Regions from separate parts of the Arthrobacter sp. Rue61a genome, predicted to be linked through region 4. Evidence: riboswitches for the same ligand, from Rfam matches in the RefSeq annotation. Region 4 holds a riboswitch; each other region holds the start of a gene.
The links. Region 4 has a riboswitch for S-adenosylmethionine ahead of ARUE_RS05070 (hypothetical protein). Riboswitches for the same ligand answer to the same signal wherever they lie in the genome.
Positions count from the first base shown of each region.

Region 1: linked by a shared signal. The riboswitch ahead of metX (homoserine O-acetyltransferase MetX) and the one ahead of ARUE_RS05070 (hypothetical protein) in region 4 are both predicted to bind S-adenosylmethionine.
Region 2: linked by a shared signal. The riboswitch ahead of ARUE_RS19000 (DUF1737 domain-containing protein) and the one ahead of ARUE_RS05070 (hypothetical protein) in region 4 are both predicted to bind S-adenosylmethionine.
Region 3: linked by a shared signal. The riboswitch ahead of ARUE_RS14025 (aminotransferase class V-fold PLP-dependent enzyme) and the one ahead of ARUE_RS05070 (hypothetical protein) in region 4 are both predicted to bind S-adenosylmethionine.

Region 1 is NC_018531.1:1,514,128-1,521,656, reverse strand. It holds gene ARUE_RS06975 (alpha/beta hydrolase) at 1-384, opposite strand, end outside; gene ARUE_RS06970 (SGNH/GDSL hydrolase family protein) at 455-1,297, shown strand; gene ARUE_RS06965 (winged helix DNA-binding domain-containing protein) at 1,327-2,502, shown strand; gene ARUE_RS06960 (hypothetical protein) at 2,583-2,972, shown strand; gene metX (homoserine O-acetyltransferase MetX) at 2,996-4,117, opposite strand; SAM riboswitch class IV at 4,133-4,249, opposite strand; gene ARUE_RS06950 (bifunctional o-acetylhomoserine/o-acetylserine sulfhydrylase) at 4,412-5,752, opposite strand; gene ARUE_RS06945 (VOC family protein) at 5,955-6,593, shown strand; gene ARUE_RS06940 (CPBP family intramembrane glutamic endopeptidase) at 6,715-7,488, opposite strand.
Region 2 is NC_018531.1:4,163,011-4,170,539, forward strand. It holds gene ARUE_RS18990 (NtaA/DmoA family FMN-dependent monooxygenase) at 1-654, opposite strand, end outside; gene ARUE_RS18995 (SulP family inorganic anion transporter) at 809-2,509, shown strand; SAM riboswitch class IV at 2,596-2,707, shown strand; gene ARUE_RS19000 (DUF1737 domain-containing protein) at 2,721-2,987, shown strand; gene ARUE_RS19005 (rhodanese-like domain-containing protein) at 2,984-3,394, shown strand; gene ARUE_RS19010 (O-succinylhomoserine sulfhydrylase) at 3,395-4,603, shown strand; gene ARUE_RS19015 (hypothetical protein) at 4,614-5,225, shown strand; gene ARUE_RS19020 (glutamate--cysteine ligase 2) at 5,222-6,412, opposite strand; gene ARUE_RS19025 (UDP-N-acetylglucosamine 1-carboxyvinyltransferase) at 6,601-7,529, opposite strand, start outside.
Region 3 is NC_018531.1:3,079,432-3,086,960, forward strand. It holds gene ARUE_RS14000 (sigma-70 family RNA polymerase sigma factor) at 1-30, opposite strand, end outside; gene ARUE_RS14005 (DoxX family membrane protein) at 212-727, shown strand; gene aroA (3-phosphoshikimate 1-carboxyvinyltransferase) at 734-2,104, shown strand; gene rsgA (ribosome small subunit-dependent GTPase A) at 2,107-3,222, shown strand; gene hisN (histidinol-phosphatase) at 3,278-4,090, shown strand; SAM riboswitch class IV at 4,271-4,384, shown strand; gene ARUE_RS14025 (aminotransferase class V-fold PLP-dependent enzyme) at 4,416-5,825, shown strand; gene ARUE_RS14030 (class I SAM-dependent methyltransferase) at 5,911-6,735, shown strand; gene ARUE_RS14035 (metal-dependent transcriptional regulator) at 6,745-7,458, shown strand; gene ARUE_RS14040 (DHA2 family efflux MFS transporter permease subunit) at 7,477-7,529, opposite strand, start outside.
Region 4 is NC_018531.1:1,067,582-1,075,110, forward strand. It holds gene ARUE_RS05040 (gamma-glutamyl-gamma-aminobutyrate hydrolase family protein) at 1-780, opposite strand, end outside; gene ARUE_RS05045 (LOG family protein) at 842-1,975, shown strand; gene ARUE_RS05050 (matrixin family metalloprotease) at 1,995-2,996, opposite strand; gene ARUE_RS05055 (matrixin family metalloprotease) at 3,050-3,886, opposite strand; partial or broken gene ARUE_RS05060 (VIT1/CCC1 transporter family protein) at 4,029-5,185, opposite strand; gene ARUE_RS05065 (hypothetical protein) at 5,427-5,618, shown strand; gene ARUE_RS05070 (hypothetical protein) at 5,615-5,944, opposite strand; SAM riboswitch class IV at 5,961-6,080, opposite strand; gene ARUE_RS05075 (sodium:solute symporter family protein) at 6,435-7,529, opposite strand, start outside.

The DNA.
Region 1 (7,529 bases), 450 kb from region 4:
GGCGGCGAAGTCCGCGGGTCGGTAGCGGAGCATGGTGGTAGCCATCGCCATGCCCATGGAGAAACCGAGCAATGTCACTGACGAGTGGTTTGCTTTGACCGTGTCCAGCCATTCGAGCGCATACTCGGCTGCGTGCTTCACGGCTTCCAGCGAATAGTCGATGGACGCCGTGAGAGGGAACCAGGTGAAGCCCGGCCCCATGGGCATCGGTGCGCGAAGGGCGGCGACAACAAAGCCGTCGGGCAGCAATCCGGCCAGGCTGAAGAGATCGTCCTCGTTGGATCCATAGCCGTGAAGCAGGACCAGGAGCGGCTTGCCTGCACGCTCGGCTTCATCGTGGGACCACAGGACTACGGGGGCGGGAAATGTGGGTGCTTCAGTCATGGGTCCATTCTTGCAGTTACCCACAAGTAACAACCTACGGTGGCGTAGGGTCGCCGTCACGGTGCAGGATATGAGCGTGAGTGAGAACAATCCTTTACTGAAGCCGGGCGAGTCCATTCAAAAGCATCCTTGGAGCCGTTACGTGGCACTGGGTGACTCGTTCACGGAGGGCATCGGCGACCCCGAGCCCCGGAACCCGGGTGGTCACCGAGGTTGGGCTGACCGGGTCGCTGAGGAGCTGAGCCGCGGACAGGAAGACTTCGCCTATGCCAACCTCGCTATCCGTGGCAGGCTGCTGCAGCAAATCATCGATGAACAGGTGACGCCCTGCCTGGAATTGCAGCCGGACCTCGTGTCCATTTCGGCCGGCGGCAACGACCTCATCCGCCCCGGCGGCGATCCCGATCTGTTGGCCGAAAAGCTCGATGCCGCGGTGGCGCAGCTGGGCTCCGGCGGCGCCACCGTGGTGCTCTTCAACGGTCCGGATACTGCCGCGTCGGTCTTGGGGCGTATCCGCGGCAAAGTTGCCATCTACAACGAAAACCTCCGTACGGTGGCCGCCCGCCACGACGCCATCATCGCCGACATGTGGTCTCTGCGGCAGCTGGCTGATACCCAGATGTGGGACGCGGACCGCCTGCACTTCTCGCCGCTGGGCCATCACACCATCGCCATGATGGTCCTGGAGGCACTGAACGTCCAACACACGCTCGAGCCCCTGATGCCCAAGGCCCTTCCGCCGCGTACATGGCGCGAAGCCCGCTCATCGGACCTCGTGTGGGCTCGTGAGTACTTTGTCCCATGGGTCATCCGGCGGCTTCGGCACCGGTCCTCAGGCGACGGCATCACGCCAAAGCGTCCGACGCCGGGACCTGTCTTCGGCTCTACCGGCACCCTGCTGCCGCGCAGCTGACGTGACGCTTCTTCACTGCGAGGTCCGCCGTGCCGGGTGACAGCTCCCTGTCCGCGGAGACTATCAGGCGGACACGGCTACGGAGGCAGCAGTTGCGGGCCCCCTTTGCCGGAAATCCCGGGGACGTGGTCCGGAACCTCCTGGCCGTGCAGTCGCAAGAATTCCCCTATGCCAGATGGACCCTTGCTCAGAGAAGCTCCGCCAGCACTTCACCGATGGTCACGGCCGCAGACGTTGAGCAGGCTGTATCCGACGGGGTCATCCTGCGGACCCACATCCTCCGGCCCACCTGGCACTTTGTGCATCGGGACGATCTTGGCTGGCTGATGGGATTGTCCGCAGATCGCCTCCACCAGGGCAACAAAGGCATGTACCGTCAGACGGGAATCGATGAGGGGGCTGCTGCAAAGAGTGGCCGGATCCTGGCCGCTGCCGTGGCCGGAGGAGCCCACAAGACGCGCGAGGAACTCGCCGAAGTCTTGGTACAAGCAGGCTTCCCCGGAAAGGGCCTGGGGTTCATCTACCACCTCATGCACGCGGAAATCAGCCGGATACTGGTGAGCGGCTCCCCCGTCCGCTCCGCCGGAGGTGCCCTGAAACAGACATATGCCCTGTTCGAGGAACGCGTTCCCGGTTCGGTTCTGTCACCGCTGACTGCCGAAGCCCGCGAACAGGCCCTTGGACAGTTGGCACTCCGGTACTTCACCAGCCGGGGACCCGCCACGATCAAGGACTGTGCCGTGTGGTCCGGGCTGACCATGAAAGACGTGAAGCGGGGGATCGGCGTGTCTGAGGAGATCTCCCCCGGGAGCCTGGGCACCGTTCACTTCGATGGTCTGGAGTTCTATCTGGCCTCTGAGGAAGCGGAGGCTCTCACCAACGGCGACGATCCTTCAGCGATGGAGGACCCCGGGCTCCCCCGCCTGGACCTCATTCAGTGCTACGACGAATACGTGATGGGCTACTCACAGTCCCGGCACTTCCTTGGTGGAACGGCGCCATACTTCCCCGAGGACAACGGACCCATGCACGTGGTCCTGCTGAACGGCAGGTTGGCCGGATGGTGGCGCCACAGTTTCTCCGGCATGACCTGCGAACTCGATGTCCGAATGAACCGGCCGGCAACGGCGGAAGAACAAGACGCCTTGGAGGCCGAGGCGGATCGTTACGGCCGGTTCTTGGGCATGGAGACCACGCTGGTGTGAATTAGCCGGGCTGGTTCCGGGAGACGGGCCGCGTCCAGGTGGCAGGACTAAGCTGGGATGAGACCTAGGAGGCCTGCACTGTGAACAATCTGATCTTCTGGATCATCGTCTGCTCGTGGCTGATTCCACTCGGAATCCGCATGTACAACCGCTCCCGGGCGCGTCGGATCCAGAATGACACGTTCCGCGGCCCCGGGTACCCGCCGCAGAATCTGCCGGGCCCGGGGTACCCGCCGCAGAATTACCCCGGGTACCCGTCGGAGCCGATCGTCGTACGCCCCGCGGATGAGACACCGCAGGCCGGGCCGCCGTCGAACTCTTCGTCCCCCACGCCGTTTCCCGCAACGGGAAGCTCGCAGCCGCAAGGCTACCGTGCGCGCAAGCTGGCCGAGCTGGATGCGAAGTTCAGCAACGGCGAGATCGCCATGGAGGATTACATGAAGCAGCGCGGCGACATCATGAACGGCTAGGCCACCCTGAACGTGAGCCTGGTTTAGCCGAAGAAGGCTTCGCGGAGCTGCGCCGAGAGCTGGCCGATCTCGGTGAGGAAGCCATCGTGTCCAATCGGCGCCTCAATGAGGTGGACCGATACGTCTCCCGGGAGTGCCGCGGCGAGTTCCCGCGACTGTGCCGGGAAGTAGAGCCTGTCGCTGTCCACGGCCGCCACAAAGAACTCAGCCTTGGTGCGCGACAATGCCGCTTCCAACGTGCCGCGACCACGAGTGACGTCATGGGACATCAAGGCCTCGGTAATGGCGATGTAGCTGTTGGCATCGAAACGGCGGACCAGCTTTGTCCCCTGGTGGTCCAGGTAGCTTTCCACTTGGTAGCGCCCGCGCTCCCCCAGCACAGCAGCTGTCAGCGGCGTCTCCTGGTGCTGGGCTTGCCGGCCGAAGCGGAAGTCCAACTCCAACGCTGAGCGGTACGTGATGTGGGCGATACGTCGGGCCAACGCCAAACCATGCTCAGGCGCGGCACCGCCGTAGTAGTCGCCGTGATTGAAGTTCGGGTCCTGCCGGATGGCCAGGGTTTGGGCCTGCGCGAAGGCAATCTGCTCGGCCGTGCTGTAGGCGCCCACCGAGATCACGGCGCAGCGCTCCACCCGCTCGGGGAACGTCACGGCCCACTCGAGCGCACGGGCGCCGCCCATCGACCCACCCAACACGGCGTGCCAGGAGTCGATGCCCAAAGCATCGGCAAGGCGTGACTCAGCCACCGTGCTGTCGCGCAGAGTGACCAACGGGAAACGAGAACCCCAGGGCTTGCCATCGGGTGCTGCTGATGATGGGCCGGTGCTGCCGTAACAGCCGCCCACGATGTTGATGGAGATGACGAAGAACTTGTTGGTGTCGATGGTGGCACCTGGTCCAACAAGTTGCTCCCACCAGCCTTCTTCATCCGTGGCGCCGCGGGCTACGTGTGTACTGCCCGTGAGCGCGTGCTGGACGAGTACGGCATTGGATGCGTCGGAGTTCAGCTGCCCCCAGGTCTCGTACGCAAGGACAACGTCGGGAAGGAATCCGCCGGCTTCAAGTTCCAGCGGCCCTATGCCGGCGTACTTGACGATTCCGTCTTCTTCTCCGGATTTTGGAAGGGCTGTAGCAGTAATGGTCATTCCTTTGACACCTTAACCTCGCGCTTGCCCGTCGCCTTGCGTGCGAACAGGCCAGGTCTTCACCCGGGGCACCCCACCGCGGAGGAGGGTTGCCGGCCAGCAAGCCGGGGCTGTGTGCTGGCACTCATGACCTAATACGAAGAGTCTAGGAAATACAGGGCGGTTCTGGCGAAGAATGTGACAACAGTGTGACGGTTTGGGGTGCCTTCGTTCACGAATGAGCACCCTGAACTGCCGCCCGGCGAATAATCGTCGACGCGGGCGGCAGTCGGGCTGAGACTTTGAACCGCGGCGTTAGGCGCCCTTCGCAGCCCGGAAACCGGCTTCGAGGTCGGCGATGATGTCATCCACGTTCTCGATGCCCACGGACAACCGCACCAGGCCGGGGTTGACGCCTGCAGCCACCTGCTGCTCCACCGTCAACTGACTGTGCGTAGTGGACGCCGGGTGGATGACCAGCGAGCGGACGTCACCGATGTTGGCAACGTGCGAGTGCAGCTCCAGTCCGTCCACAAAGCGCTTGCCCGCTTCTACGCCGCCCATGATGTTGAAGGCAACAATGGCGCCCGTGCCCTTGGGGCCGTATTTCCGGCCCCGGCTGTACCACGGGCTGGATGGCAGGCCCGCATAGGCGACCGACTCGACGTCGTCGTGGCTTTCAAGCCACTCAGCCACCTTGGTGGCGTTGGCAACGTGACGCTCCACGCGCAGGCTCAAGGTCTCCAAACCCTGGGCAATGAGGAAGGCGTTGAACGGAGACACGGCGGAGCCTAGATCGCGAAGCAACTGGACGCGGGCCTTGAGGATGTAGGAGAGGTTGGCGCCCAGGGCGCCGTCCTTGCCGAGATCCCGGGCATAGACCAGTCCGTTGTAGCTGGGGTCCGGGGTATTGAACCCAGGGAAGCGCTCCGGGTCCTTGCCGAAGTCGAAGTTGCCGGAGTCCACAATCACACCGGCGATTGCTGAACCGTGACCACCCAGGTATTTGGTGGCCGAGTGAACCACGATGTCCGCGCCCCACTCGATGGGACGAATAAGGTAGGGCGTTGACAGGGTGTTGTCGACGATCAGGGGCACACCGGCCTCGTGAGCGGTGCGGGCGATGCCCTCAATGTCCAGCACGTCCTGGCGGGGGTTGGACACAACCTCGCCGAAGAACAGCTTGGTGTTCGGCTGGACGGCGTCACGCCACTGCTCCAGATTGTCGGGGTCCTCCACGAAGGTGACCGCAATTCCGAACTTCTTCAGCGTGTGCGCCAGCAGGTTGTACGTGCCGCCGTACAGGCTGGGGCTCGCCACGATGTGGTCCCCGGCCTCAGCGATGTTCAGGATGGCGAACGTCTCCGCGGCCTGTCCGGAGCTGAGCAGAAGTGCCCCCAGGCCACCTTCAAGGCTCGCGACCCGCTGCTCCACAACATCCTGCGTCGGGTTGCCGATCCGGGTGTAGATGGGTGCAAGCTCCGCCAACGCGAAGCGGTTGGCAGCACTCTCGGCACTGGGGAACACGAAGGACGTGGTCTGGTAGATCGGAAGCGAGCGAGCTCCGGTGGCGGCGTCAGGCTCTTGGCCTGCATGGATCTGGCGGGTTTCGAAAGACCATCCTTGGGACATCGGGTTCTCCTGTTCGTAACGCATGGGTTTGGCAGGCAATGTGGTGCGGTGTGAGCTGGGGCCAGTCTAGGAACTGTCCGGAAGCTAAGACAGCTTTATGACGCCGGTGGAATCTACAGGTCTCTTAGCGTCCTTCCATGACGCTCATAGCGAAAGTTACGTACATCCCACCTTAGTTAGGCTTGACTTAGCTGAGACCCTGATCACAAAGTGCCAAGATGAAGCCATGCGCATGGATCACGTCTCTTACGCCTGTGAACGAGATGGCCTTTTGGCCACTACCGAACGAATTTCCGCGGCATTGGGAGTGGACGCTGTCCGGGGCGGAGTGCACCCGCGCTTCGGTACCCGGAACATGATCATTCCCCTTGCGGATAACAAGTACCTGGAAGTGGTGGAGGTCCTGGACCACCCCGCTTCCGACAAAGCACCCTTTGGCCAGGCCGTCCGCGCCCGTTCGGCTGCAGGGGGCGGATGGATGGGCTGGTGCGTCGCCGTTGACGACCTCGCCCCCTTCGAAGACCGCCTTGGCCGCTCCGCTGTTCCGGGCAACCGCAAGTTCCCTGACGGCCGCGAATTGGTGTGGCAGCAGATCGGAATCCTCGGCCTGATCGCCGATCCCCAGGTACCGTACCTGCTCAAGTGGGAGGGCGACCCCTCACTGCACCCGTCCAGGATCTACGAAAGCGACGTCAAGATGTCCAGCCTCACCATTGCGGGCTCGGCTGAACGCGTCACCGAGTGGTTGGGCGAGCCGGTGGAAAAGCCGCTTGAGGATGTCGCAGTCCAGTGGATGGCACCGCACGGCACCCCCGGCATCCTGGCTGTCACTTTCGAAACAGCTACCGGAGCCGTCACCATCTGACCGCTCCATCCATCCGGGCTTGTCCCGGCCCCGGTCCATCATGTCCGGGTTGAACTTCGGCCGCCATCAGCGGGTGCCAATGACGTCACCCACCGATGGCGGCCGAATATTTTTAACGCCATCAGCCGAGGCCCATTGCCTTGCCGAACAGGCTGAATCCAACAAACGCCACGATGTCCAGCAATGCGTGGGCAATCACCAAGGGCATGACCCGCTTGGTCTTTGTATAAATCCATGCGAACACCAGGCCCATGACCACATTCCCGATGAACGGCCCAAAGCCCTGGTACAGGTGGTAGCTCCCCCGCAGCACGGCACTGACCACAATGGCCACCGGCATGCTCCACCCGAACTTACCGAAGCGGTCCATGAGGTACCCCACCACGATCACTTCTTCCACGACCGCGTGGCGCATGGCCGAGAGAATCAGTACGGGCACGGTCCACCAGTAGGCATCCAGGCCGCTGGGCACAATGGCTGTTGTAATTCCCAGCGCCCGACCGGCCGCGTACAAGCCGAGCGAGGGAATGCCAATCGCTGCAGCCAGTCCCACGCCTTGCAGTAGGTCCTTACCGGGCCGGGCGAAGTTGAACCCAAGCCGGGCGAACGCCGAAGCGCCCCCGCCTTCCCGACCTCCGGGGGCATACGTGGACAGGAAGTAGAACACCAGGGCCACGGGCACCAGTGCGAACACAATATCCAGCAACTGGTATGTGAGATCGAAGTACTCGCGAGCGCTTTGGGACCTGTTCAAGGTTGATGTGGCATCAGCCAAGGGAGCACGCGTCATCTTGTCCAAGAGCTGCACTACGGAGTAGACGGCTGACTGGCCCAAGGACAGGCCCAGCACAATAAGTACTTCGGCGCGCAGCCGGCGGCGGGAAGCAAGGAACATGTACCTATCTTGCCCTCACTACCTGCCACTTTGCCGGGAAG
Region 2 (7,529 bases), 1.6 Mb from region 4:
GTTCAGCGGTCCCCGGACCTTGAAGAAGTCGCCCTCATGGTTGATCGGGTGCACTTTGCTGTGGTCTGCGAACACTCCCGCCTCAACATCCTCAAGCACAGCAGCAGGTTCCCAACTGCGCCAAAGCCGCCTGACGACGTCAACGAATTCCTCCGCTTTCTCGTAGCGGAGGTCGTGTTCAATCTGCTGATCCAGCCCGTAATTCTGCGCTGCGAGATCACTGCCGGAGGTAACCACGTTCCAGCCAAGCTGGCCTTCCGAGAAGTGCTGCAGTGTGGCTAGAAGCCTGGCGGCGGTGAAGGGAGGGTAGAAGGAAGCGCTGACCGTGGGCACGATCCCCAGGTGCTCCGTGGCGGAGAGAAGGTACGGAACCAGCGCCAACGGATCATGCTTTGGCGCGAAAGACGCGTGGGCCAATGAGACCTCAGCCGTACCGCCATACGTGTCCGGAACAGTGAGGGAATCCTCGATGATGAACAGGTCCAGCCCGGATCGCTCAAAAGCGCGCACGGCTTCCTGGTACAGGGCGGGTTTCTTCCAGTCGTAGCCCAAGCCGTAACCAGGAGTGCCCCAGCCTTGGACTCCGAAACCGTGGCCCACAAACCATCCAAAGTGCAGCATGGGCTTGAGTGTAGAACTGCTCTGTCCGTTCACCGCGACCTGATTTCATGCGAAGTTACAGGGGGTCGTACTGCGTCAATTATGCTCCCGGGGCGTCACATTTGGGTGGGACTCATGAGCGATCGAATTTTCCACATACGGCGGGCTCCTTGTTCCGCAAACAGCATGGGTCGGGAATGATCGCTGTATGAGTTCACCCACCCGCACCTCCGCCAAGGACCGGCTTTCGGGCGTCTGGGCGCTCAAGGGATACAAGCGCGAATGGCTGCGGCATGACATCGTGGCGGGCGCTGCGTTGTTCGCCTTACTGGTGCCAGCCGGCATGGCCTATGCGCAGGCGGCCGGCCTTCCTCCCGTCACCGGACTGTACGCAACGGTGGTCCCGTTGCTGGTTTACGCCATTGTGGGGCCTTCCCGCATCCTGGTCCTCGGACCCGACTCAGCCCTAGCCCCCATGATCGCCGCCGCCATTGTGCCGCTGGCAGCTGGCAGCAGCGAAAAATCGGTGGCATTGGCCGGGCTGTTGGCTGTGCTGATCGGGGTGATCATGCTGGCCGGTTCTGCCCTGAAACTGGGAACCATTACCGGCCTGCTGTCCAAACCCATCCGGCTCGGATACCTGAACGGAATTGCGTTACTGGTGCTGTTGTCGCAGCTACCGGCGTTCTTCGGGATAGAGGCCGACGGCGACATCTGGGAGAAGCTCGCGAAGGTCACCACCGGGGTGCTCGGCGGTGGCGTCAATGTCACCGCCCTGCTGCTGGGTAGCGGTTCCCTTGCCCTCATTTGGATCCCGCGGCTGCTGAAGTGGAAGGTACCCGGCGTCCTGCTGGCGGTGGTCGGCTCTTGCGTTGTTACGGCGGTTTGGGGCCTGAACGACGACGTGAAGGTCACCGGAGTCCTGCCGCAGGGCCTCCCGATGCCCGCACTCGGGGGCATCGGCTGGGCTGATGCTCTCACGCTGCTTCCCGCTGCGGCAGGGATCGCCCTCATGGCCTTCGCGGACACCGGCGTCCTATCCCAAACATTGGCGGCCAAGGAAGGGAAGAAGGTCTCGGGAAACAGGGAAATGGCGGCGCTCGGGGCAGCCAACGCGGCCACCGGACTGCTGGGCGGATTCCCGATCTCCGGCAGTACCTCCAGAACCCCGGTGGCCGTGGATGCTGGTGCCAAATCCCAGATGACCGGCGTGGTGGGTTCCGTGCTGGTGCTGGCCTTCATGCTGCTGGCTCCCGGAGTGACCGAGTACCTGCCCTCCGCAACGTTGGCCGCCGTCGTCATCGCCGCAGCCATTGCCCTCGCGGACCCCGCGGGCGTGAAGCGGCTCTTCAGCATGAGCCGCAGCGAATCTGTGGTGATGCTGGCCGCGTTCCTGGGCGTCCTCACCGTTGGGGTACTGCAGGGAATCGTGGTGGCCATTGCGTTGGCGCTTCTGGACTTCGTGCGGAGGGCCTGGGATCCGTACCGGACAGAACTCGGTGCTGAAGAAGGGCTCCCTGGCTATCACGACCTTGAGCGGCACCCCGATGGTGAACGCATCCCGGGACTTCTCATCCTCCGCTTCGATGCGCCGCTGTTCTTCGGTAATGGGCAGGTACTGGCGGCCTTTGTCCGGGAGCAACTTGACGAGGCACCGGATGAGACAACAGATGCCATTACCCACGTCATCCTCGCCGCGGAGCCCATCACCGGGATCGACACTACGGCGCTGGACGACCTCGTCACTTTGGATGAATGGCTGGCAAGCAAAGGCGTGGACCTCGTGTTCGCCGAACTGAAGGGACCTGTGAAAGACAAGTTGATCCATTTGGGCACAGCGGCCCGCTTTACGCCCGACCACTTCTTCCCAACGGTGGGCGCGGCAGTGCGTGCGCTGAAAAACGAATAAGGGATGAGCCGCCGATTACGCAACATGACGGCCCCGCAACAGCCCGCAAGTGCGGCCCGATGCCCGTGGATGTTACGTTTTTCTTGAGTAATGAGCACCAGCGCAAAGCCCTGACTTGCTGGTCGGCAACCCTCTCTCCGGCGGGGTGCCTCAGGTGACTACTCGGCGTATCGACAACTCGTACTGCAAGCGTGACTGAGGAGCACCAGCAATGCCTGAACCCACTGAAGAAAAACTCTCCTACCGCCTGATTACAGGCCCGGATACCCGTGATTTTTGCGAGCGCATCCACAACTCGCTCGCAGAAGGTTACGTGCTCCATGGCAGCCCGGCCGCCACGTTCAACGGCACCGACGTGATCGTTGCCCAAGCCGTTGTCCTGCCTGCCGCGATCGCCAGCGCGGATGCTGCGGTAGCCAACGCCGTCGATCAGCTGGAAAACTACGACGACGAAGAAGCATTTGAGGGCCACGCATGAGCTACGCAGGTGATCTGACCCCGCAGGACGCGTGGGCCAAGCTTCAAGAGGGCGCCATCCTGGTGGACGTCCGCACCGAGGGCGAATGGGCCCACATCGGCATCCCCGATACCAAAGCCACCGAGAACGACCCCCTGTTCATCCAGTGGAACCTGGCTGGCGGCATTCCCAACTCCCGTTTCATCGAGGATCTGCAGCAGCAGGCACCCGAAGACGACGGCGTTGAGCTGGTGTTCCTGTGCCGTTCCGGCCAGCGCTCCATCTCGGCCGCAATCGCCGCAACCCAGGCCGGCTTCACTGCCTACAACGTCCTTGAGGGCTTTGAAGGCGAACCGGACCGCTACGGCGAACGCACCGTTAACGGGTGGAAGAACCGTGGCCTGCCGACGAATTTGGGGACCGAGTAAGTGACTTTCAATCCCGACGCCGCTGGCTGGAGCCCTGACACCCAAGCCGTCCGCGGTGGCCTTGACCGTACCAATTTCCAGGAAACGTCCGAGCCCGTTTTCCTGAACTCCGGGTTCGTTTACGAGTCCGCAGCCGCCGCAGAGCGAGCCTTCACCGGTGAGGACGAACGCTTCGTCTACTCCCGCTACGGCAACCCCTCCGTGGCCACGTTCCAGGAGCGGCTGCGGCTGCTTGAAGGAACCGAAGCGTGCTTTGCGACGGCGTCCGGCATGTCCGCTGTCTTCACCGCTTTGGGTGCCCTGCTGGCTGCCGGCGACCGCGTGGTTGCCGCCCGCTCCCTGTTTGGCTCCTGCTTCGTGATCCTCAATGAGATCCTGCCGCGCTGGGGCGTGGAGACGGTATTCGTGGACGGCCCGGATCTGGAGCAGTGGCGTGAAGCCCTCTCCGAACCCACCACCGCGGTGTTCTTCGAGTCGCCGTCCAACCCGATGCAGGAGATCGTCGATATCGCTGCAGTCAGCGAACTGGCGCATGCCGCCGGGGCGACTGTCGTGGTCGACAATGTCTTTGCCACTCCGCTGCTGCAACGCTGCGGTGAGCTGGGCGCCGACGTGATCGTCTATTCCGGCACCAAACACATCGACGGCCAAGGGCGCGTCCTTGGCGGCGCAATCCTGGGCACCAAGGAATTCATCGACGGCCCGGTCAAGCAGCTTATGCGGCACACCGGCCCTTCTCTGTCCGCGTTCAACGCCTGGGTGTTGACCAAGGGCTTGGAGACCATCGGGCTGCGCGTGAACCACAGCTCCGCGTCCGCTTTGAAGATCGCCGAGTGGTTGGAGCAGCAGCCTGCCATCAGCTGGGTCAAGTACCCGCTGCTGAAGTCGCACCCCCAGTACCAGCTCGCCGCGAAGCAGATGAAGGCCGGCGGTACGGTGCTGACGTTTGAACTCTCGCCTTCAGCCGGTCGTTCAGCCAAGGAGGCAGCCTTTGCGTTGCTTGATGGCCTCAGCGTGATCGACATTTCCAACAACCTGGGCGACTCCAAGTCCCTCATCACGCATCCGGCAACCACCACCCACCGGGCCATGGGGCCGGAGGGCCGCGCGGCCATCGGGCTTTCTGATGGTGTGGTGCGACTGTCCGTGGGACTTGAAGATGTGGGCGACCTTATCTTGGATCTGGAGAAGGCCCTCAAACAGGTCTAACCTTGCTGCCATGAGCGGGAACCATCCGTATCGCCGTGCCGGAGCAGTAATTGTCGCCGGCACGGTGGTGTGGTTCGTCGGAATCTCGCCGGTCTCACGCGTCTACATCACCCCCGACGACGCCGAGCGCCTCCGCATGCTGCAAGCCGGCCAACGCGGCTGGATCACGGGGCAGCACCTTACCGCGGCAGGAACAGTTGCAGTGCCTGTGGGATTCGCAGCCTTCGCCCGTTCCATTCCGGACTCGGGCACCTCACACAGGAAGGCGAAGAAATGGGCTTATGGCGCTGCAGCCGCACTGCTTGCCGGCGCCCCGCTCTTCGTTTCCAGTCTTGCCCGGCGGGCTTCCGATATTGAGGGGTTCGCCTACCGCCGTGGATCCAACGCGCCGTTCCTGGCCTATTCCGGGCTGCATGTTGTGGCGTTGGCCGCGCTCGGCGGGAGCCTTCTATCCTTGCCTGTCAAACGATGGATCGGGGTTACGGCTGCGGCCTCCGCGCCCATCTACGGCGCCATCCTCGTGGCCAAGAAGGACATTCCGCCGTTCGCTTTCTACCTGATTGAGGGACTCGCGGGCGCTTACCTGATCGCGTGGGAGCAGCCGGAAGAACGTGAGGCCTAAGGTCGCCTGACCCGGGTCAGCATGGGCGCCGGATCCTTATGAGCATCGGCGGCAGCACCGCGCACAGTCACCTTCGCAGCATGCCCGACGACGGCGGCCAAGGCTTCGTTGGTGAGCGGACTCCCCAGCTGGGTTTGACCGTCGTGCTGCCTTTTGTTGTAGCGCACCGCGGTTTCCCGTTGCTCGTGGGCGCCGTTGCCCCGGTCCAGTACGTCCGAAATCCCTGCTTTGACGAGCTCCAACTCACCTTGGTCGTCCAGTACGGGGCTCAGATAGTCAACCAGCGCCCACACGACATCCGCTGCTGGTTGCGGTAGGAAGTCTCCGAAGTCCAGGAGGTCTCCGCGCAAACCCGAATTGCTGGCCTGCCAGCTCGCCATTCGCAGGAGGGCCGTTGGCACCGCGGTGGGTTCGACGCCGTCGAGCATTTCCAAGGAAGCAGTCTCCACCAAAGCCCGCACCAGCACGGCGATCAGTGCGGCGTCCTCGGCCCGGAGGCAGACATCGGCGACGCGGACCTCCACGGTGGGGTGGTTACGGGAGATGCGTGCGTCGAAGTAGATCATGCCTTCGTCCATGATCACGCCCGTTTCCAAAAGACGCTTCACGATGCGTCGATAGGCAGTCAGCGAACCAAATACGGATGAAGGGCCGGATGTGGGCCAGCGGTTCCAGGCCTGGGTGCGGTAGCTGTCGAAACCCGTGGGAAGCCCCCGCCAGTAAGGCGAATTGGCGGTGAGGGCCGTCAGGACTGCGAGCTTGTCCCGGATGTGGTCCAGCACCACCACGCCTTCCTCGGGCGACTCCACCGAGGTGTGCACATGGAATCCGCAGGTCAGCTGCTCTGTGGCAATGATGCCGAAGCGATCCAACATCGCGGCATACCGGGGGTCCGGGGTGGTGTGGGTGTTGGAGGCCAGTGGAGACGTGGCGATCGCAGCTACCCGTGCTCCGTGTTGACGGGCGGCCTGGTTGGCCATGGCCCGTCCGCGGCGGATCTGCTGCAGGAGCTCCCCGTAGCTGTGGCACGGGCGGGTTTGGGTTTCGATCTGCTCCAGCTTGAGTTCGTGGCTGAGGCCAGACGTGGGTTCATCCTGGCCTGCCAGCAACGCGTCCGCGAGGGCGAGGGGCTCGCCCGTCACAGGATCGACGATGAGCAGCTCTTCCTCAACCCCGAAAGTCCGCATGCTCCATTCTGCGTCAGGAGGCCGAACGAAGACAGGGCTGCGGTGCTGTCCTCGACGATTCGCACCCCTTCCCGCCATCTGCACCAGAGTTACCTGGCGCGGATGGCGGAAACGGGTGCGCCGAAAAGCACCTAAGGGCGCGTCCGGCGCGAAAGGGTGCGCAAGGGATCCCGCACGAGGCGCAATCGTCAGTCCTGGAAGTACTCGATCTTCGCGCCGATGGTGTTCAGGCGCTCGGCGAGGTCCTCATAGCCGCGCTCGATCACGTAAATGTTGCGGAGCTCGGAGGTTCCCCGGGCAGCCAACATTGCCAGGAGCAGGCAGGCCGCGGGACGCAGGGCCGGCGGGCAGCCGATTTCCGCAGCACGCCACTTGGTAGGCCCATTGACGTAGATCCGGTGCGGATCCAAAAGCTGCACTTGGGCGCCCAGCTTGTTGAGCTCCGTCAAGTAAATGGCACGGTTCTCATAGACCCAGTCGTGGATCATGGTCTGGCCCTCGGCGTTGCCTGCAATCACTGCAAAGAAGGGCAGGTTGTCGATGTTCAGGCCCGGGAACGGCATCGGGTGGATCTTGTCCTGCGGGGCACGCAGCTCGGATGGCTTGGTTGTTACGTCCACCAGCCGGGTACGTCCGTTGCGTGCCATATATTCGCCGGAAATCTCGAGGTTCTGGCCCATCTGTTCCAGGGTGGCGAGTTCAATTTCCATGAACTCGATGGGAACCCTGCGGATGGTGACCTCGGAGTTGGTCACGATTCCCGCAGTGATGAGGCTCATCGCCTCGATGGGGTCTTCGGACGGGAAGTACTCGATGTCAACATCAATGGCTGAGCGTCCGGTGATCTTCAGCGTGGTGGTTCCGACGCCGTCAATGTCCACGCCCAGGCCCTGCAGGTAGAAGCAGAGATCCTGCACCATGTAATTGGGGCTGGCATTGCGGATGATGGTGGTGCCTTCACGGTGAGCAGCGGCCATGATGGCATTCTCAGTGACGGTGTCGCCGCGTTCGGTCAGAACGAAGGACCGGTCGTGCCCATCAGCGGGAGGCGCAGTCACGGAGTAGAAGCCGGACTTCGCCTCCACTTCAAGGCCGAACTGGCGAAGAGCCTGCATGT
Region 3 (7,529 bases), 2.0 Mb from region 4:
TAGAACCATGCGGTCCTTCACCAAAGTCAAAAAACCAACTCCGTTCAGCGAGGCGGCATCACCATGCCGCGGTCCGGTCTCCGCCGCACCTGAAACTCACAACGGCTGCCGCTGGGTAAATATTCCGCAAAAGTGCAAGACTAGAGCAGACTGCACCCCTTGAGCACAACACTCATCGAACTAATGTGGCAAGCCATCCAGGAGGCAAGACATGTCTGTTATCCGTTTTCTCGCACGTCCCATGCTCGCGTCCAGCTTCGTCGTCGCAGGGCTGGACAAGCTCAGGAACGCGGACGACACTGCGAAGCAACTCTCACCCGTCCTTCGCCGCGCCTCGGAATCCCTGCCCTTCAAAACTGACGAAAAGACACTCGCGCGCGTCATCGGCGGTGCACAGCTGGGCGCCGGAGCATTGCTCGGGCTCGGCAAACTCTCCCGCTTCGCCGCCACGGTCCTCGCTATCACGTCGGCCTTGAACTCCTATGTCGAGTGGCGTTCGGCCGATATCAGCACGAAGGAAGGCCGGAGCGCCCGCAAGGCCCAGTTGCTGAAGAACATTTCCCTCACGGGCGGCGTGCTTCTTGCCTCAGTTGATACAGAAGGCCGGCCGAGCATTGCCTGGCGGGCAGAACACTTGGCGGCCGATGCCAAAAAAGTGACAGGCAAGCAGATCAAGCGCGCAGACAAAGCAGTTCGCAAAGCCGTAGACAACGCAGTTGGAGCATAAGGAAGCATGACAGGCACCACCCCCGCTAACACCGAATCAACAAAAGCCGCCACCACGCTCCCCTTGTGGCCGGCCCCTCATGCCAAGGGGCCCGTGGACGCAACGGTGACGGTCCCCGGTTCAAAGTCCCTGACAAACCGGTTCCTGGTGTTGGCGGCTTTGGCGGATGGTCCCTCACGGTTGAGGGCTCCCCTTCATTCCCGCGACTCCGCACTGATGATCCAAGCCCTCCGGCAGTTGGGTGCAACCGTCACCGAAGTACCCGGTGACGGCCACTTCGGACCGGACCTGGAAATTACACCCATGGATCCGGCTGCGTCGGGCGCGGAGACGGCAATCGACTGCGGACTGGCCGGAACCGTCATGCGGTTCGTTCCCCCGTTGGCGGCACTGCGTAACGGCGTTACAGTCTTCGACGGCGACCCCCACGCACGCAACAGACCCATGGGAACCATCATCGAAGCCTTGATCGCCCTCGGCGTTCCGGTGGCAGCGGACGGCGGCAGGACGCCGTCGTCCCTTCCCTTCGCTGTGGACGGTACCGGCGAGGTCCGGGGCGGCCATCTGGTGATTGACGCCAGCGCATCGTCCCAGTTCGTTTCCGCGTTGCTGCTGGTGGGTGCCCGCTTCGTTGAGGGCCTGCATCTGGAGCACGTGGGCAAGCCCGTTCCCAGCTTGGACCACATCACCATGACCGTGGAGGTCCTCCGCAGCGTGGGCGTGGTCGTGGACGATTCCGTACCCAACCACTGGCGGGTCTCCCCTGGCCGCATCCGGGCTTTTGACCAGCGTATCGAACAAGACCTCTCCAACGCAGGGCCTTTCCTCGCCGCCGCGCTGGCCACGCGTGGCACCGTCCGCATTCCCAATTGGCCTGCCGGCACCACACAAGTGGGCGACCAGTGGCGCACCATCCTGACCGCCTTGGGAGCAGAGGTGACCTTCCAGGACGGAACGCTGACAGTGACTGGCGGCGCCGAAATTAAGGGAGCCGACTTCGACGAAACCAGCGAGCTGGCACCTACTGTTGCCGCGCTGTGCGCGTTGGCCACCGGGACCTCCCGGTTAACCGGCATTGCCCACCTCCGCGGGCACGAAACTGACCGGCTTGCCGCCCTTGTAGCCGAGATCAACGGCCTCGGAGGCGACGCGGAAGAGACCGCCGATGGCTTGGTGATCCGGCCGGCGACCCTTCACGGGGGCGTGGTCCACAGCTATGCCGACCACCGCATGGCTACTGCCGGCGCGATCCTTGGTCTCGCCGTCGAAGGCGTACAGGTTGAGGACATCGCCACGACGTCCAAGACCATGCCGGAATTCCCACAGATGTGGGCGGCCATGCTGCAGCCAACCGATGCCGATGAGGCCAGTAACTGATCATGGGCCGTGACGCACGTTCCTGGGACGAATCCGACGTCCGGATCCGTCCCAGCAAAAAAGGATCCAGGCCCCGCACCAAGGATCGCCCCAGCCACGACGACGCCGTGATAGGCAGGATCATCACCGTGGACCGCGGGCGCTACAGGGCTATTGTGGGCGAAGATTCCGCACATGAGCGCATCGTGATTGCAGCCCGCGCCCGTGAACTGCGGCGCAATCCCGTTGTCCCTGGCGACTTCGTCGCTTTGGTGGGTGACGTCTCCGGGTCCCCCGACACTCTGGCGCGCCTGGTGCGGGTGGAAGAGCGGAAGACGCTCCTTCGCCGCAGCGCTGATGATACGGACCCCATCGAACGAGTGGTTGTAGCCAATGCCGATCAGCTCGTTGTGGTTGTTGCGGCGGCCAACCCGGAACCACGTACCGGATTTATTGACCGTGCTTTGGTTGCAGCATACGACGCCGGCATCGAGCCGTTGCTGCTTATCACCAAGGCGGACGTCAAGGATCCGGCGGAGCTCCTTGCCAATTACCTGAGCTTGGACTTTCCCGTGATCATCAGCCGTACGGCTGACTCCGAGGCCGGCGGCATCGATGCCCGCTCGGATGATGGACTCTCAGCCCGGCTGGACAAGGACGCCGTCTCCCAGCTCCGCTCACATCTGGGTGGCAAAGTCACCGTCATGCTCGGCCACTCAGGTGTAGGCAAATCCACCATGGTCAATGCACTGACGGGGGCAGAGCGCGCGACTGGCGGCGTCAACGCGGTGACGGGCCGTGGCCGGCACACGTCATCCTCGGCTTTGGCGCTGAAGCTGGACGATGCCCCGTCCGGCAGCTGGATCATCGATACTCCCGGCATACGCTCCTTCGGCTTGGCGCATGTGGACCCGGACCGGATCCTCCATTCCTTCCCGGACCTTGAGCCCGGCACGGAAACCTGCGACCGCGGCTGCAAGCACGGTGCCACCGCCACCAATTGCGGGCTTGATGCATGGGTGAACGATGGCCATGCAGGCCCATCAGGAGTGGCGCGGCTGGCCTCCCTGCGCCGCTTGCTGGGTGCAGACCCACGACTCGAAGCGAAAGAGACCAAGGAACTGGGCACCGTCAACTGATCGTTACCGGCTTCACGTCCCCAATGAGGCGAACGATTCAGGATAGTTTGGTGGCATGACCCATCCCGTTTCCACGTACAACGATGACCTGCGCCTTGCCCATGTCCTCGCTGACTCAGTCGATGCCCAGACCATGGATCGCTTCAAAGCGCTGGACCTCAAGATCGAAACCAAGCCCGACCTCACGCCTGTCACTGACGCTGACAAGGCCGCTGAGGAAGCAATCCGCGGTCAGCTGTCCCGCTCGCGCCCACGTGATGCGGTCCTGGGCGAGGAGTTCGGCAGCAGCGGCCACGGCTCGCGCCGCTGGATCATCGACCCCATCGACGGAACCAAGAACTTCGTCCGGGGTGTTCCGGTGTGGGCAACGTTGATCGCCCTCGTGGACGAAGGCGAACCCGTCGTGGGCGTCGTGAGCGCCCCCGCGTTGGGCAAACGCTGGTGGGCTGCCAAGGACATGGGTGCCTACATGGGGCGGTCCCTCGCCTCGGCCACTCGCCTCAAAGTTTCCAACGTCTCCAGCCTGGCAGACGCCTCCATGTCCTACTCAAGCCTTTCGGGCTGGAAGGAAAGGGGCAACCTTGACGAGTTCCTGGACCTCACCGAAGACGTCTGGCGCACGCGTGCCTATGGTGACTTCTGGTCGTACTGTCTCGTGGCCGAGGGCGCAGTGGACATCGCCTGCGAGCCTGAGCTGAACCTTTATGACATGGCAGCACTCGTCCCCATCGTCACTGAGGCCGGCGGCCGTTTCACGTCCCTGGAAGGCGAAGACGGTCCTTTCGGCGGCAATGCACTGGCTACCAACTCGATCCTTCACTCCGAGGTCCTCAAGCGGCTCAACCCCGGCCTGGACGACCTTCTCTAAACTTTTCATCGCCTTGTCTAACCAGTAGGCGACGGAATTTTCGACGGCGGCAGCCCCCTTTTGGGGGTCTCCGCCGTTTTTTATTCGACGAAGCAGGCATTTTGCCTTCCGCGTAACAAAAGGCTTAACAATCGGCAGCGGCTTTGGATGGGCCCCCGGACGTGCTCTAGCCTTTTTACAGGTCACGAGTGCCAGCGCTAAACCCCGGTTTGCTGGCCGGCAACCCTCCATTCGCGGTGGGGTGCCCCGGGTGACGACCCGGCCGGTCCGGAACGGATGCGGCAAGCGCGGATCCCCTCCGGGGGTCCCTCTTGAGTGAGGTCCCATGAGCACTGTCACGTTCGACTCAAACATCATTCCGTCCTTCGCCGCAGAAACCACAGCAGAAACAGCCCCTGCTGCACGGCCGCTGGCGGCTGTTACCGGCGCCGAGTTGCAGGCGCCCCTGATTCAGGGCGGACATGTTCGCTACGCAAACCTCGACTACGGGGCATCGGCTCCGGCGTTGACCATCGTCTCGGCGTACCTCAACGAAGTCCTTCCCTACTACGCGAGTGTCCACCGCGGCGCAGGCTACGCCTCCCAAATCAGCACGTCGGTGTACGAGAACTCCAGGAACATCGTCCGTGACTTCGTCGGTGGGCGGCCGGATGATTCTGTCATCTTCACCCGGAACACCACGGACTCCTTGAACCTGCTGGCCGGGTGCCTTCCGCAGATCGACGGCAAGCCCGCAGGCGAGGTCCTGTACCTGGATATCGAGCACCACGCCAACCTGCTTCCATGGCAGGGTGTACCGCACCGCAGCGTCGTAGCGGCCCCCACCCTGTCCGCCACACTGGACAAACTCCGCGGAGAGTTGGCCCAGGGCGGTGTCAGCCTGCTTGCGGTGACCGGAGCCTCCAACGTCACCGGCGAAATTCTTCCCATCGCAGAACTTGCTTCCCTGGCCCACGAATACGGTGCGCGGATCGTGGTGGATGCCGCCCAGCTCGCTCCGCACCGCCGGATCAATATCACCGAAGCAGACGTCGACTACATTGTCTTCTCCGGACACAAGCTCTACGCTCCCTTCGGCGCCGGCGTCGTGGTGGGCCGTCCCGACTGGCTCGACGCCGGCACTCCGCATCTGGCCGGTGGCGGCGCGGTCCGTGAAGCCCGTTTGGACTCCGTCAACTGGGCGGCCGGCCCCGCACGGCACGAGGGCGGCTCCCCCAACGTGCTGGGAGCCGCAACGCTCGCTCGCGCCACCCAGGTGCTCGCAGGCCTGGACCAGGACGCGTGGCACGCCCACGAGGCTGCCATCCGCTCGTACTTGGTGGAAGGCCTGGAGGCCATCGACGGCGTGACAGTCCACAAGATCTTCACTGACTCCTTGGACACCATCGGTGTGGTCAATTTCTCCGTCGAAGGATTCGACGCCGGATTGGTGGCCGCTTACCTGGCAGCGGAGCACGGCGTGGGCCTGCGAGATGGCCGCTTTTGCGCCCACCCGCTCCTCAAGCGCCTCGGGCTTCCCTCAGGCTCTTTGCGCGCCAGCTTCGGCGTCGGCTCCCGGTTGGAGGACGCCACCAGGCTGCTAGCAGGCATCCAAGGGCTCAAGCGCGACGGACTGGGCTGGGACTACGTGGTGGACGAGGGCCGCTGGGTTCCCGCCAATGACCACCGCAGCTACCCCGAGTGGGCGCCAAACACTCCGGGCACTGCGGGCGCAGCTCCCTGCACGGTCGACTAAGAACACAGTGAACCGGGCGTCCCGGCCGCTGCGGTAAATTCGTAGGGTACCTTTTGGCCACCCTGTGAAGGAGTTCTGCGTGTCCCTGCGTACCCCGGGCCCCGCAAACGGTGCGGCCGGCATTCCCGGACCCGCTGGACCGCGAGGTCCCAAGCTCCACGCTGCCCGTCGGCGCGAACTCGGCCAGAGCTTCCAGGACGGCGGAGAACACTATGACCGCGTGCGTCCTGGCTACCCACAGGACTCTCTGGATTGGCTCGTTCCTCCCGGGGCGCGGTCCGCGGCCGACCTCGGTGCGGGCACAGGCAAGTTCACGGCACTCCTCATCGAACGCGGACTGGCGGTCACCGCCGTCGATCCTTCCACGGACATGCTGGAGCAATTGCGAAAGAGCTACCCCCACGTCAACGCGTTGGAGGGAACGGCAGAGGCAACCGGACTGACGGACTCAGCATTCGACGTCGTCAGCGTTGCCCAGGCCTGGCACTGGTGCGAGCCCCTCGCAGCGAGCACGGAGATCGCCCGGATCCTGCAGCCCCACGGGGTCCTGGGGTTGATCTGGAATCAATTGGACACTTCGGTTCCCTGGGTTCACCGCCTTTCACGCATCATGCATGCAGGCGATGTCCACAAGCCCGGTTTCCGGCCAGTCGTCGGTCCGGAGTTCGAAGGCCTGGAATCCCACCTGACCAGGTGGGAGGATTCCCTGACGCCGGAGGACATCATGGAATTGACCAAGTCCCGCAGCTACTATCTCCGCGCCAACGATGCCACCCGGGCGAAGGTCATGCACAACCTGGAGTGGTACCTCCACGACCACCTCGGTCATTCCCCGGGTGAAACCATCGGGTTGCCCTACATGACGCAAACCTGGCGGGCATTCAAAATTCAGGGCACGACGCCACGGTAGGCTTAGGGTGTGAAGACCAGTACGCCCTCCTCCTCGATTGAGGACTACGTCAAGGTCATCTACTCCTACACGGAGTGGCAGGACAAACCAATTACGTCCTCCCAGCTCGCCCAGCGCTTGGGGGTGGCCAATTCCTCGGTGTCCGAGATGGTACGCAAGCTCAAGGACCAGGGCTTGGTGGATCACCAACCCTATAGCGCCATCAGGCTGACCCCTCAAGGTATGCGGCTCGCCCTCTCCATGGTTCGCCGGCACCGGCTCATTGAGACGTACCTGGTGGAGGAACTCGGCTACAGCTGGGACGAAGTCCATGACGAAGCCGAAATGTTGGAACATGCGGTGTCCGATACGTTCATAGAGCGTATGTCTGCCAAGCTTGGCCATCCTGTCCGGGACCCGCACGGCGACCCTATTCCGTCGGCCGATGGTTCAGTCGAGTTGCCGCACGCCTACCGGATGATCGAACTGGACCAGGGCCACTCGGGCCGCATCACACGAATCAGCGACGAAAATCCGGACCTCCTGCGCTACCTTGCCTCGGAGGAGATATCCCTGGACGCACCGGTCGAAGTCGTGGGCCGTAAACCTTTCGGCGGAGCCTTGGTAGTGCGCATCGGCAGCGGCGCAAAAGGCCGCGAGTTCGACCTCGCGGACGAAGTCACCTCGGCCCTCTGGGTCCAGAGCTCCGAGACGCACGAAGGGTGCGTTCTTCCGGCCCGTTAAGCCGGGGCGCCTCAGAGGTCAGCCGCGCTGCCCGGCCGCACCGCCGTCGTCGGAGGCTGTATCAGGTTCGC
Region 4 (7,529 bases):
CGTGGATGGGCCATGGGTAGGGTTCCGGCAAACATCCACAAAGTTCTGGAACGGCAGCAACCGCTCGGCGTCGGGCAACTGGGAAGCCTCCGGATGCCATTGAACCGAAACCACCCACCGCGAAGGGTCTTCCAAGGCTTCCACGGTTCCATCGTCTGCCACGGCAGTGACCAGGAGGCCTTCACCCACCCGGGACACGGCCTGATGATGTCCGGAGGCGATCTTGATGGTGCTCCCCTCAGGGGATCCATACAGCCCCGCAGTCTTGGAACCGGCCGTCAGGAGCACGTTATGCCAGGCCCATTCGCTGGCCTCGGGATCGTGGGGATCCAGGCCGTTGTGGTTCACTGCCGACGGTGCCATGTCCTGGATCAGCGTTCCGCCGTAGAGGACGTTCAGCAGTTGGTGGCCGCGGCAGACGCCCAACAGCGGCAGACCGGCGTCGATGGTTGCCCGGGCAACATCCATGTCCAGATGGTCCTGCTCGGGGTTGACATCGTAAAGGGACGCGTCAGGGTCCTGCCCATAGAGGCGCGGGTTGATGTCGCCGCCGCCCGGCAGCAGGACGCCGTCGAGCGTTTGCATCTCGGTGGCCAAGCGCCCGGCGCTGTCAGCCAACACCGGGGTCAACAGCACCGGTTGTGCGCCGGCCTCACGCAACAGGTCCACGATGAACGTAAAGAGCTCGTTGGCTTCACCCACCCGGGCGTCTGGGGCGTCCGAACTGCTGAGACGGACCGGGACGCCGATACGCGGCCGAACAACTTCTGAACTCTTCATGCTTCATGATGCACCGGATCAAGGCCCGGCACACAAACGGCTGCACCACTACGCTGAAACCATGAACCGCTCCGGAGCTTTGAACCCGAGTCCGCGAACTCTCGACGTCGAAAGCGTGGTCCACTTCCACCAGCTGGTGAGTGCAGGGGCCGGCTCCATGAACGGCTGGCACGCGCAATCGCTGGACCTTCGGGGCCACTCGCGGGACCTCAAAGCCTTGAACCCCCAAGGTGCGATTTTCCTGGGGTGCACTTTCGACGACGGGGTGGAGGAGAGCCTCCGCCGGCGGGGAGCGCTCATCTTCCCCAAGCTTCACAATGTGCCGTTCAATCCCTACCGCGGCGGCGTTTACACGGCCAGCGAACTGTATGAGGGCATCGCCGTCACAGAGTACGAATCCACCCTGGATGCCCGCGTCTACCAGTGGAGCATCCTCCCCGGGCAACGGGGCAGCCTGGACGCCACCCTCGCAGCGGCCCTGCACGACCACGCAATCGGCGACGCCCTGGACGAACTGCTGGACCACGGGGCACTCGCCGGGACCAAGCTGGTGGGTGTCATGGGAGGACATGCCGCGCAGCGCGGCACCAAAGAATTCGCCGACGCCGCAAAGCTGGGACGGTTGCTGGCACAGGCGGGCTTTACGGTGGCCACGGGCGGGGGTCCCGGCGCCATGGAAGCCGCCAATCTCGGCGCCTACTTGAGCGGACTGCCCGACGCCGACTCCATCGTCGCGCTTGAGGATCTCGCCGCTGTGCCCGGGTTCAGGCCCTCCGTGACGGCTTGGGCGCGGCAAGCAGCCGCCGTCGTCGAACGTTATCCGGACGGCACCCCGACGCTCGGCATTCCAACATGGTTCTATGGTCATGAGCCGCCCAATCTCTTTGCCACGCACATCGCCAAGTACTTCGCCAACGCTGTCCGCGAGGCCATCCTGCTGGAGCTCTGCGACGGCGGCATTGTGTTCCTTCCAGGCGCGGCCGGAACGGTGCAGGAAATTTTCCAGGACGCGTGCGAGAACTACTACGGAGCCCCGGAGACCATCACACCTATGGTGTTGGTAGGGCGCGAACACTGGGAACGGACTTTCCCTGCCTGGCCCATGTTGCAGAGCCTCGCCGCGGGGAAGCCCATGGCGGACAAGATCTTCCTGGTGGACACCGTGGAGGATGCGCTCGCGGTGGTAGCCGGGTAAGTGGTGGCCGGCTAGCCCCTTAGAAATCCTTGCTGCAAGGACCCGTGCCCAGCTGGGCGAGCCCTGTCCGGTCGCCTGCGGCGAATCCGCGGACCCAGGACGCTTGGTCGAACATGAGTTGCCGGGGATCGTCCACGTGGTCCAGGCCCAGGAGATGTCCCAGCTCATGCATGATCACAGCCACGCCGATCTCCTCTCCGCTGGGGGCGTCCACGATCTCCGCGAATTGTGGCGCATCCAAGGACACGGTGCCTGTCACATAGGCCTTGTAACCGTTGCTGAGGCCAATGGAGGAGCTGCCACCAAGGCCCACGGTCTGCCCGGTCAGACGCGGAACCTGCTCCGGTGTGCTCCAGGCAATAAGCACGGGCGCCCAGCGGTCCCCGTACCTTTCGGGCTGGTATCCGGGCCTGGTGGGGGAGGGAACTTCGGAACTGGGTCCGTCATAGATGAACTTCAATCCCGTGGCTTCGCTGGCCTGTCTCACGGCTTCCTCCACCAATGGCTGCCAGGACGGCGGGGCCAGGTCCGAGTTGACCACGTAGTGGATGGGCCTGCAGGGAGAGTAGGCCAGCGGGGTTCCGTCTTCCTTGACGGCCAGGAACTTGTACGAGGAACTGGTGCGGCCCAGTGGTCCCGGCGTGCCGAGCGGCGCGTCGGCTTCCTCGAGTCCCGGGATCGGGTCCTGGCGTTGGCCGAACGGTACGAGCCCGGGCCGGGGTGCCTGGCTCTGTGTGGCGGACGATCCGTAGAGGAGGTGCTGGAGTTCGCCGCTGAAATAGGCTCCTGCGCACACCAGACCGAGCACGCCGAAAAGGAACAGGATGGCCGCGATGCTGCTGTGCTTGATCGGTGGCCTGACCGGGGGAGGCTCCGGTGGGCGCGGGGTATGCGGAAGGTAACTCGGACGAGGGGGATCGTGGTCCGGCCACTTGGGCGACCCATAAGGTTCCATGGAACCCCCTGACGTGGAGGCCGCGACGGAAGGTGGGGCGCCGCCGTCGGCCGTATTCGCCAGCATAAGTCCCACTCCGCCGGGAGTCCATGCCGCGAGTGCTTGGCGTGCGAAGGCGCTTAGATGTCCTTGCGGCAGGGCGCCGAGGCAAGAAGGTACAGGCCGTTCAGGTCGCCCGCCGCGAGTCCGTCGGGTGCGCCGATCTCCGGGTACATGAGTTGGATCGGATCATCCACGTGGTCCAAGCCCATCACATGGCCCAACTCGTGTTGCATGACTGCCAGGACGTAGTCGGCCCCGCCGGGACTGGCCAGCAGTTCCGTTACCTGCGGAGTGTCCAGCTCCAAGCTCCCGGTGATGTAGCTTTTGGGGCCCTTGTTGAGGGAGTACATGGTGCTGCCTCCGGTCCCGATGACGTTGTCGGCCAGGGCCGGTGCCTCCACGGGTGTGGTCCACGAAATCAGCAAGGGAGCCCACCGGTCACCGTATTTGGACGGCTGGTAGGGTTCGCGCCGGTCTACCGGCACCTCGTCCGTGGTGCCATCGTTGACGAACTGGATGCCGGACGCAGCGGATATATTCGCCAAAGCGGTGGCCAGCAGGTCATCGGAGCCGGCAGGTGCGGACGCGTTGTTCACGACGTAATGAAGCGGACGGCAGGGCGAATAGCCCACCGGAGTGCCGTCGTCGTTGGTGGCCAAAAACTTGTACGAATCGTTGGTGGTTCCCGGCGCCGAAGGGGAGGCCAGCGGGGCGTCCGCTTCCTCACGTCCGGGCGGCGGTGCGTCAGGGGCGCGTGCCGGTTCCGCTTCGCCCGGCCCGTCCTGCGGTGAACCCGGAACGCTGACGCCCGGGAACAGCGCGGTGATGCGAGGGTCGCCCTGAAGGAATCCACTCACCAGGACGGCGACGACGGCGGCAATGACGGCCATGAGGACGCCGCGGAGAATACGCACGGCTGTTCCAGTGCGTCGGTGCCTGGGCGCACGCGTTGCTTCCCGCTCCGGGTCCACGGTTCTCCATTCCTGATGCCCTGGTCACGCGGGGCAGCGCGGAGGACGAACCAACATTACGGTCTCCGGACCGAGCCGTCCAAACTTAGACGATAGCCGCGCCGAACGCCAGACCCAGCCCGTACGTGGCCGCCGCCGCTCCCAGGCCAATGGCAAGCTGCCGCAGCCCGCGGCTCAGCGGCGAGGTTCCGGACAACAACCCGACGACGGCGCCAGTCGCCAGGAGCGCGATGCCCACCAGAACGCCGGCCACCAGCAAGGCGGCGATGCCCGTCATGCCGAAAATGAACGGGAGGATGGGCACGATGGCGCCCGAGGCGAAGAAGCAGAAGCTGGACATCGCAGCGCCCCATGCTGAACCCACGGACTCGTGGTCGTCAATGGGTGGCTTCTCCGGCTGCAAGGAGAGGCTTGGGTCGCAGTCGCAGCTGAACAGTCCCATGCGCTCGGCAGCGCGGTGCTCCGCGGCTTCGCGCGTCATGCCCCGGGCCAAGTACACCAGGACCAGTTCGTTGTGCTCGATGTCCAACGACGGCGCCGCGGTCAGAGTGGCCTGCGTGGGCAAAGTGGCATTAAGGAGTTCCCGCTGTGAGCGGACTGAGACGTATTCGCCCGCACCCATGGACAGCGCACCGGCCAGGAGACCCGCCACGCCACTCATGAGCACCACGGGGCTGGGCACTCCGGTTGCGGCCATGCCCATGACCAGGGAAAGGTTGCTGACCAGGCCGTCGTTGGCGCCAAAAACGGCGGCGCGGAACGTTCCGGAGAGCCTGTTGCGACCACGCGTGGCAAGGCCCCGGACTACTTCTTCGTGGATTTGTTCATCTGCCACCATGGCAGGCGTCGCGGCAGGTTCGGTTCCGTACGGGGAGCGGCCTTCAGCGCGCTGCGCAAGGGCGAGCACAAACACGGAGCCGAAGTTACGGGCCAGGAAGCCCAGGAACCGGCTGCGGCTGGACGCTGCCTTGGGCATTCCGGCGTGCTCGCCAAGGAGCTTGAGCCAATGGGCCTCGTGCCTGCCTTCGGCCTCGGCCAAAGCGAGCAGGATTTGGCGTTCTTCGCCGTCGCGCCGCTGGCAAGCTCCCGGTAGACGGCGGCCTCGGCACGCTCATCGGCCAGGTACTGGCGCCACCGGCGGATGTCCGCGTGCGAGGGAGGCACGGCTGCTGATTCGGGGGCTGCTGAGCCGGGGGTGGGGTCCGGAGCTGGGCTCGACGAACTGTGGGATTCCTGGTGCATCTGCACTTTGTCTCCTGTGCTGGGTGGGGTAGTTGCGGCCCCATTGCACGCCCCACACTACCGCTTATCCGCGCCGATTTTTGGCTGGTATTCCTCACCTGGAATGTTCGGTGCACCGTAATTTCCTTGACCCTTGCCCGTGCCGGTGCTCAGATGGAAGGACAGGGACGGGGCCTTCCCGCCACTGGATTCTGCATTCGGGTCAACGGGCCGAACCGGCCCACGAGACGGAGGTTGCACCATGAACACCACCGAATCACACGCCAACTACCCGGAGCGGACAACCATTGAGTCCGACCCGGCCTACGACTACGCCGAAGACCAGGAAGTGGATGAGCCCTGGGTTGAGGAAGTGGACGCCCCCGAGGACGACGAACGTGTGGTCCCCCTCGACGAAACCGAAGAATTCCGCGACGAGGATGAGGAAATCTAGGATGGATAGTCGCGGCTCAGTGTGAAGTGACGTTGGAGGCCCGCCCGCTTCCCGACGGCCGCAACAGTCACCGTCAGCGTCCTTGACGCCTCACACCAGCGCGTCGGCAGTATGGCTTTGGCCAATGCTTGCGCGATCAGCTGCGGCTCGGGATATGCGAACTTCCCTGTCCGGGCCTTTGTCGTGATGGTCACCGTGCCAAGGAAGAGGTCGACGGCGGGAATCACCGGGACCGTGGGCGTTTTCGCCGGGGTTCCTGGTGCTTCCAGGATGCTGGGTGTTTTTGGGGTGCTTGCTGCCGGGGTGGTATCGCCTTGGTACGGCAAGGGACTGCTCCTTGGGAGAGTGCTCTTGCCCGCTCGGTTGTCTCTGGTCCGGGACGGGCCGCTTCCTCATCCGAACCACCCGTGAACATGGGGTTGGTGTGTGGCCAGTCGGAGCTTGGCACCACATCTCTTGAAGCTGGGACCACCCTATCCCATGGCTGCCCGGACGACCCGTTGCGAGGCCCGTTCTGCGCCCTGCTTTGCGCGCTTTGGGGTGGTCTTGCGTGTAGAGCGGGCCTTCCAAGGGGTGGGCGTGCGTTGTGGGGCCTGGTTTGTTGTGGGGCCTGCTTTGCGCGCTTTGGGGTGGTCTTTGCGTGTAGAGCGGGCCTTCCAAGGGGTGGGTGTGTGTTGTGGGGCCTACTCTGCGCACTTTGGGGTGGTCTTTGCGTGTAGAGCGGGCCTTCCAAGGGTGGGGGCATAACGCAACGGCGGCGCCGCCCCGAAAAGGGGAGGCGCCGCCGTCGAACTTTGTTTGTTTCTTTGTGCCTGCCTAGGAAGCCGGCGTGGTGAGCTCTTCCTCTGCCACGCGGGTGCCGGCCACACGGTCCGTCCACGCCTTCATGACGGCCGGATCGGTGGGCTTGCTCAGCAGCGAGACCACTACGTACACCGCAGCCGAGGCGATCAAACCGAAGTAGATGGGCTCGTTGGCGTAGATGCCGTCAAGAGGAACTTCGGCGTTGATCTCGAGGATGATCATGGTGCCCAGGGTTATCACTGAACCGGCCGCCATGGACCATGCTGCCGCGATGCCCGTTCCGCGCTTCCACACCAAGCCACCGATGATGGCTACCAGCAGGCCGCCCACCAGGATGTCGTAGGCGATGGTCAGAGCGGCCACAACGTCCTTGGTGGAGATGGCGATGATGATGGCCACGATTCCCAGTCCGAGGACCCAGTAGCGGTTGGCCTTGACGTCGTGCTCAGGGTTGTCGGAGTCGGACGTGTCCACCTTCTTGCCGAACCAGCTGGCAACGAAGGGCATGACGTCGGCGCGGGCAACGGTGGCGGCAGCGATCAGTGCGCCGGAAGCCGTGGACATCATGGCGGCGACAGCTGCAGCGAGTACCAGGCCGCCGATGCCGATGGGCAGGAGTCGGGTAGCCACTTCGGCATAGACGTCATCCTTGGCAGCGATCTCCACACCGGAGAGGGCCACGCTGGCAGCCATGCCGATCAGGGCACCGGCGAAGCCGTAAAGGATGCAGTAGACGCCAGCGGTAGCGCCGCCCCAACGGGCAACCGTGGGGGTCTTGGCGGTGAAGACGCGCTGCCAGATGTCCTGGCCGATCAGGAGGCCGAGTGTGTAAACGACGAAGTAGGTGATGATCGTCTGAAGGCCGATGCCACCGATGTCGAAGAAGCTCTCATCGACGCGGGCGCGGATGCCGTCGAGGCCACCAGCAGCGTTCAGTGCGAAGGGGAGCATGAGGAAGAAGATTCCCACCGTCTTGATGACGAACTGGACCTGGTCGGCCAAAGTGATGGACCACATGCCGCCGATGGTGGAGTAGACCAGGACGATTGCGCCGCCGATGGCGATGGCGAGCCAACGCTCCCAGCCGAAGAGGACCACGAAAATGGT